2 linked regions of the Azoarcus olearius genome follow. The protein of the gene in region 2 interacts with the protein of the main gene of each other region in a pairwise test. Links are inferred from orthologs where the notes say so. Each region holds a gene or a part of one and is shown on either strand. Other genes may lie near its edges.

Region 1 (4,417 bases), 1.3 Mb from region 2 along the record:
CCGTCGAACAGAACGTCGTCGCGATCGCCATGCCACCAGCGCACCGGGGTGTGGTCTTCTTCCTGGCTGTACGCAATGCCGCCGCGGTAACGGACCATGCCGTCGAGCTTGGAGAAGCCGCCCTTCACCGTGCGCCGGCCGCCGTCGGCGGCGATCTGCACGATGCGTCCTTCGCCGTTCTTGAGTTCCAGGCTGGCGTAGAGGCCGCCCTGCCCATCGGCGGCCAATGCGCTGACGACCGGCAGATCATCGGCAAGCACCCGGTATTGCCATTCGGCCGCCGCCGCCACCGGCCAGAAGTGCTGCCAGCCAAGAAAACCGAAGCCCGCTGCGGCCACCAGTACGGCCGCCAGCACCCGCCGGCGATGTGTGCCCGCCTTGCGTCGCGAAATCCCCGCCATCTGTCTTGCGTCTCCTGCTTGACGCAGCCGCGACGCGGCTGCCTGCGAGACGGCGGACTTTGCCGCAGGGATTGTGAAAAATTCGTGGAACCGGGCCGATCACCCGCTCAGTTCGGGTACTGCACCTCGACCGCGTTGGCCGGCAGCCAGCCGCGCAGACCATCGAGCAGCGCCTCTTCCAGGCGCACGCGCCAGCGCTCGCCGAGCGGCAGTTCGCCCTCGGCCACGCCGTTGCCGTAGCACACCCGCACCGGGCAGCCGCCGCCGTCCTCGCGGAAGGGCGCCAGCAGCGCCTGCAAGCGGTCGGCCGCGGCCGGGGCGTTCTTCGCTTCGCCGTTCACGCGCAAGGTGAGGCTGCGGGCGAAACGGCTGCGCGCCTCGCCCAGCGTCATCAGGCGGTCGGCGATGATGCGCAGGCCGTTCTCGCCGGCGAAGTCGTCGCGGCTGACCTTGCCTTCGACCACCAGCACCTCGTCGGTCACGATCTTGCCGCGGTTGGCGTCGAGCACCTCGGAATACACCGCCACTTCGCGCGGCGTGGTGCCGTCGTCGATCTGCACGAACATCATCTTGCCGCGGTTGCCCATCTTGACCCGCGCCTCCATCACCACGCCGGCCATCATCACGAGGTCGCGCGAGGGTTCGAGCTGGGCCAGCGTGCGCCGCACGAAACGCCGCACCTCGGGCTTGAAGGCGTTGAACGGGTGGCCGGACAGGAAGAAGCCGATCGCGGTCTTTTCTTCCTTGAGCCGCTCGCGCTCGGTCCAGGGCCGCACGTCGGCAAATTCGAGTGCCGCGCCCGCGGCCTCCGGCACCAGATCGAACAGGCCGCCCTGCAGGGCGTTGGCCGCAGCTTGCTCCGCCGCCTCCATCGCAAGCGGCACGGTGGCGAGCACCTGGGCACGATCGCGCCCGCGGTGACCTTCGAGGGTATCCATGGCGCCGGCGCGGATCAGCGCCTCGACCACGCGCCGGTTCACCAGGCGGCGATCCACGCGCTCGCAGAAGTCGAACAGATCGCGGTAGGGCTTGACCGCGCCGCCGCTCGCGCGCGCCGCGATGATCGCGCGCACCGCCGGCTCGCCGACGCCCTTCACCGCGCCCAGGCCGTAGCGGATGGTCTTGCGGTCCACCGGCACGAAGCGGTAGTCGGATTCGTTCACATCCGGCGGCAGGATGGCGATCTTGTTGGCGAGGGTGTCCTCGAAGAAGATCTTGACGGTGTCGGTGTTGTCCAGGTCGGACGACATCGTCGCCGCCATGAAAGCCGCACAGTGGTGGGCCTTCAGCCAGGCGGTGTGGTAGGTGACGACCGCGTAGGCGGCGGTGTGCGACTTGTTGAAGCCGTACTCCGCGAACTTGGTCATCAGGTCGAACAGTTGCTCCGCCAGCGCCGGGTCATAGCCCTTCTGCTTGGCGCCGTCGGCGATGGTGGCGCGGTGCTTGGCCATCTCCTCCGGCTTCTTCTTGCCCATCGCCCGGCGCAGCATGTCGGCGCCGCCCAGGGTGTAGCCGCCGATGATCTGGCTGATCTGCATCACCTGTTCCTGGTACACGATGACGCCGTAGGTCGGCTCCAGGCAGGCTTTGAGGTCGGGGTGGAAGTAGTCGATCTCCTGCTGGCCCTTCTTGCGCAGGATGAAGTCGTCCACCATCCCGGAACCGAGCGGGCCGGGGCGGTAGAGCGCGAGCACCGCGATGATGTCTTCGAACCGGTCGGGTGCGAGCTTCTTCAAGAGCTTCTTCATCCCGTCCGATTCCACCTGGAAGATCGCCGTGGTGTTGGCGTCCTTCAGGATCTGGTAGGCGGCGGGGTCCTGGAAGCCCAGGCTCATCAGGTCGACGCGCTCACCGGTCAGGCGCTCCACGTAGTCGAGCGCGAGTTCGATAATCGTCAGGTTGCGCAGGCCGAGGAAGTCGAACTTCACCAGGCCGACCGCTTCGACGTCGTCCTTGTCGAACTGCGACACCGGCGTGGCGTCGTCGCCGTCGGCGATGTAGAGCGGGCAGAAGTCGGTGAGCTTGCCCGGCGCGATCAGCACGCCGCCGGCGTGCATGCCGACACCGCGGGTCAGGCCTTCGAGCGGCTGGGCCAGATCCCACAGGGTCTGCACCGCCTCGCCGTCGTTGCCGTCCTTCATCATCTCCCCGATCTGCGGCTCCATCTCGTAGGCGCGCGCCAGCGACACCGGCTTGGCGCCTTCGATCGGGACCAGCTTGGAGAGGCGGTCGCACAGGCCGTAAGGCATGTCGAGCACGCGGCCCACGTCACGCACCACCGCCTTGGAGGCCAGCGTGCCGAAGGTGGCGATCTGGCTCACCGCGTCCTTGCCGTAGCGCTCGCGCACGTATTCGATGACGCGGTAGCGGTTGTCCTGGCAGAAGTCGATGTCGAAGTCGGGCATCGACACCCGCTCCGGGTTGAGGAAGCGCTCGAACAGCAGCGCGTACTCCAGCGGATCGAGGTCGGTGATCTTCAGCGAATAGGCCACCAGCGAGCCGGCGCCGGAACCGCGGCCAGGGCCGACCGGCACGCCGTTGTTCTTCCCCCACTGGATGAAGTCGGCCACGATCAGGAAGTAGCCGGGGAAGCCCATCTGGATGATGGTGTCGGTCTCGAACTTGAGCCGCTCCTCGTAGCGCGGGCGCTGCTTTTCGCGCTCTTCCGGATGCGGATAGAGCTGGACCAGACGCTCCTCCAGCCCCTTCTTCGCCTCCTGGACCAGGAAGTCGTCCAGCGTCATGCCGTCGGGCGTGGGGAACAGCGGCAGGAAGTTCTTGCCGAGTTGCACGGTCACCGAGCAGCGCTTGGCGATCTCGACCGCGTTTTCCAGCGCATCCGGGATGTCGGCGAACAGCGCGCACATCTCGTCCTGGCTCTTGAGGTATTGCTGCTCGGTGAAGTCGCGCGGGCGGCGTTTGTCGGCCAGTACATAGCCTTGGGCGATGCAGACACGCGCCTCGTGGGCCTGGAAGTCGTCCGGTGTCAGGAACTGCACCGGATGGGTGGCCACCACGGGCAGATCGAGCTTGTTGGCGATCTGCAGCGCGTGGCGGATGTAGGTCTCGGTGCCGGGATGGCCGGCGCGCTGGATCTCGATGTAGAAGGCGCCGGGAAACAGCCGCGACCAGTCGGCGGCCAGCCGTTCTGCGAGGTCGATGTTGCCGTTGACGATGGCCTGGCCGACGTCACCGAAGAAGGCACCGGACAGGCACAGCAATTCGTCGGCAGCGCCGTTCTCGAACCATTCGCGGCGCATCTCGGCGCGGCCGCGGTACTTGTTCTCGAGATAGGCCTGGGTCAGCAGTTCGCACAGCTGGCCGTAGCCCTTGCGGCTCTTGCAGATCAGCAGCACACGATAGGGCTTGTCGCGCTCGGCCTCGTTCTGGATCCAGGCGTCGACGCCAATGATGGGCTTGACGCCCTTGCCGCGCGCGCCCTTGTAGAACTTGACCATGCCGAAGAGGTTGGCAAGGTCGGAAATGCCCAGCGCCGGCATGCCGTCGGCGGCAGCCTGCGCGATCGCCTGATCGATCTGGACGATACCGTCGGTGATCGAGTATTCGGTGTGCAGGCGGAGATGGATGAAGCGGGGCTCGTGAGGAGCAGGATGTGCGGCGTTCATCCGAGGATTTTACCCGAGGCAGCCGCCCGCCCGGCGCGGACGACTGCCCGGCACGGCGATCAGGGCAGCAGAACGGTGGAGCCGGTGGTCCGGCGCGCTTCCAGGTCGCGGTGCGCCTGTGCGGCGTCCTTGAGCGCGTAACGCTGGTTGATCTCGATCTTCACCTTGCCGCTGATGATCGCCTCGAACAACTCGTCCGCCATCGCCAGCAGGTCGGCGCGTTTGGCCGCGTAGGTGAAGAGCGACGGCCGGGTCAGGAACAGCGAGCCCATCTTGGCGAGCACGCCGCAGTCGAACGGCGGCACCGGGCCGGACGAGGCGCCGAACAGCACCATCATGCCGAGCGGTCGCAGGCAGGACAGCGAGTCCATGAAGGTGTCCTTGCCGATC
Region 2 (3,074 bases):
CACTACTTCGAGCTGACCCGCCTTAACGGCGAGTACCCGGAGTGCGCCAATGTCCATCTGGATGCAGTGGAGCATGGCCACCGCATCGTCTTCCTTCACGCGCTGGAAGACGGACCCGCGAGCCAGAGCTACGGGATCGAGGTGGCGGCGCTGGCCGGAATTCCGGCGCCGGTCATCCGCGACGCAAAACGACGCCTGCGCGCGCTGGAGAATCGCGAGGTCGGCGCCGGACCCCAGGCCGACCTCTTCGCCGCCCTGCCCGACGACGACGACGCGCCGCTCTCGCACCCGGTGCTGACTGCACTGGCGGAGATCGATCCCGACAGCCTGAGTCCGCGTGAAGCCCTGGAACGCCTGTACGCCTTGAAGCGCCTGAGTGCATGAGTACACCGATCGACATTTCCGAGGAGGCCGGTGTCCGTTACCTCCACTTTGGCTCCGACTGGGTACAGGGGGCGATGCGCATCCGCAAACCCAATGCGCTCGAACTTGCCTACACGCGGGAGATGATGGCCGGCCTTCTGCTGCGCGGAGACTCGCCGTGGCCGCGGCGGGTACTGGTGATCGGACTGGGCGCCGCGTCGCTGACCAAATTCATCCACCTGCACTGTCCGGAGGCGCAACTGCATGTGGTGGAGATCGAGCCGGCGGTGGTGGCCGCGGCGCGCCAGTTCTTCCGCCTGCCGGCCGAAGACGCGCGTTTTCGCATCCATGTCGGCGACGGTGCCCGTTACGTGCTGGAATCGCCGCGGCAGTATGACTACATCCTGGTCGACGGCTACGACCGCAATGCCCGTGCTGGCGCCCTGGACACCCTGCCGTTCTATCAGGCGGCGCGCGCCCGCTTGAGCGAAGACGGTTTGCTGGCGGTCAACCTCTTCGGTCGGTCGCGCGGCTACAAGGCGAGCGTGGAACGCGTGTTCTCGGCCTTCGACGATCGGGCGATTGCATTTCCTTCGTGCGATAGCGGCAACGTGGTGGCCTTTGCCGCGGTGGGTGAGCGCATCGACTTGCCGGTGAGGGACATCCGCCAGCGCGCCGAGGCGCTCAAGACGCGGACCGGGCTGGACCTGCTGCCTACCGTAACCCGGCTGGAGCAGGCCGGCAGCCTCCCGGGCGGAAGCCTGCTGCTGTAACGGCTCAGGCCGCCACGGCCTCGGGCTCGGGCGGAATCCACAGACACAGCCCCTTGTTGGCCTTGGCGATGTCGGCAAGGTTGGCAGCGTGCGCCTCGCACTCCGCCTCCGTGGCCCGCACCACCTTCACGCCCACCCGCATCACCGGCAAGCCATCTGTTTCCACCTGGCCCGGCGCCGGCTCATCCAGCGCGATCATCAGGCTTTCCTGACCACGCGTCATCGCCAGATACACTTCGGCGAGCAGTTCCGCATCGAGCAAGGCGCCGTGCAGCGTGCGGTGGCCGTTGTCGATTTCGTAGCGGTCGCACAGCGCGTCGAGCGACGCCTTCTTGCCGGGGTTCTGCTCCTTGGCCATCCGCAGCGTGTCGATCACGCCTGCGCACAGCACGTCGAGCTTGGGCCGGCCCAGCAAACCCAGTTCACAGTTGAGGAAGCCGACGTCGAAGTTGGCGTTGTGGATCACCAGTTCGGCGTCGCGCACGAAGTCTTCGAAGGCTTCGACAATGCCCGCAAAGCGCGGCTTGTCTGCCAGGAACTCTTCGGTAATGCCGTGCACCGCGACGGCCTCGGCGTCGATGCCCCGGTCCGGATTGATGTAGACGTGGAAATGCCGCCCGGTCAGGCTGCGGTTGACGAGTTCGACACAGCCGATTTCGATGACGCGGTCACCGGTGCGCCAATCGAGACCCGTGGTCTCGGTATCCAGAACGATTTGCCGCATGGGAATCTGACTTGACCTTAGTTGGTGACGACGGTGCCTTGTTTGCGGGCGGCCTCGGCGCCACGGCGCGCAAGGGCGTCGGCCCGCTCGTTCTCCACGTGGCCGGCATGGCCGCGTACCCACAGCCACTTGACCTGATGCCGGCCAGCCACCTCGTCCAGCGTCCGCCACAGGTCGGCGTTCTTCACCGGCTCCTTGGACGCGGTCTTCCAGCCCCGCGCCTTCCAGCCGTGGATCCACTCGGAGATGCCCTTCTGCACGTATTGGCTGTCGGTGTGCACCCGGGCGGCAACCGGGCGCTTCAGCGCTTCCAGCGCCCGGATGACGGCGATCAGTTCCATCCGGTTGTTCGTGGTCTGCGGCTCACCGCCCCAGATTTCCTTCTCATGCCCGTTGGAGCGCAGGATCGCGCCCCAGCCGCCGGGGCCGGGATTTCCGCTGCAGGCTCCGTCGGTATAGATGTCGACTTCTTCCATTCACTGTGTCCTTGCTCGGCCCGCGGCGGAATCCCGCTGCGCGACCGTCGACAATTGCTTGCCGGTTGCTTTCTTCTCACGCCAGTTCGGCGTCAATAACCGCATTCCCTGCACCCGTTTGATGCCCTGCATCGCATACGCTGCGCCGCACACGGGCCACCAGCGCACGCCGGCCCGGTCCATGAAGCGCCAGCGCTCTATCCACTCCGGCCTGCTCACCGCCGGGATGTAACAGCCGAAGCCCGCTCCCTGCGATTCGAAGCCGAGCAGCGTCAGCCAGTCCTTGACCCGCAGCGCCGACAGGTATTGCCCCTGCCAGGGCAGCTCGCCCTTCCTGCGTGCCGCAAGCCGTCTCAACCCCCACAGGCTGAAGGGGTTGAAGCCGGTGATGACGACGCTTCCCTCCGGCACCAGCACCCTTTCGACTTCCCGCAACACATGGTGGGGGCGCCGGGCGAACTCCAGGACGTGCGGAAGGACCACGAGATCAAGGCTGGCGGTGGCGAACGGTAGCTCGTCGGACCTGGACACCACTGCGACGCGTCCGGTCCGGCCACAGGCAAACCGGAACGGCATGCGGTTGGCGCGCAGGCAATCGAGTCCGGCAAGGCCGATCTGTACTGCGTTGTAGCCGAAGATATCCGCCACGATCGCATCCAGCCGGGCCTGCTCCCACTCGATCAGATAACGCCCCTGCGGGGTGTCCAGCCAGTCCGAGAGACTGAGGATTGACATGCG

What was found.
Region 1: the proteins of dnaQ (region 2) and dnaE interact in binary tests that used the Escherichia coli proteins (3 or more experiments, as listed by UniProt). The link is inferred for Azoarcus olearius from one-to-one orthologs.

The regions. Positions count from the first base shown.
Region 1 is NZ_CP016210.1:3,608,854-3,613,270, forward strand. What follows is about bases 309-4,417. They hold dnaE (DNA polymerase III subunit alpha), read right to left. Parts: upstream 4,028-4,417; coding sequence 509-4,027; downstream 309-508. Other genes in these bases: dqs_RS16490 (SMP-30/gluconolactonase/LRE family protein), read right to left, coding at 309-401; dqs_RS16500 (quinone oxidoreductase family protein), read right to left, coding at 4,087-4,417. Also shown: more of dqs_RS16490, read right to left, coding at 1-308. UniProt on the Escherichia coli protein: DNA polymerase III is a complex, multichain enzyme responsible for most of the replicative synthesis in bacteria. This DNA polymerase also exhibits 3' to 5' exonuclease activity. The alpha chain is the DNA polymerase catalytic subunit.
Region 2 is NZ_CP016210.1:2,327,164-2,330,237, forward strand. What follows is about bases 1-2,766. They hold dnaQ (DNA polymerase III subunit epsilon), read right to left. Parts: upstream 1,861-2,766; coding sequence 1,141-1,860; downstream 1-1,140. Other genes in these bases: mutS (DNA mismatch repair protein MutS), read left to right, coding at 1-384; dqs_RS10705 (fused MFS/spermidine synthase), read left to right, coding at 381-1,136; rnhA (ribonuclease HI), read right to left, coding at 1,878-2,336; dqs_RS10720 (class I SAM-dependent methyltransferase), read right to left, coding at 2,337-2,766. Outside these bases: more of dqs_RS10720, read right to left, coding at 2,767-3,071. UniProt on the Escherichia coli protein: DNA polymerase III is a complex, multichain enzyme responsible for most of the replicative synthesis in bacteria. The epsilon subunit contain the editing function and is a proofreading 3'-5' exonuclease.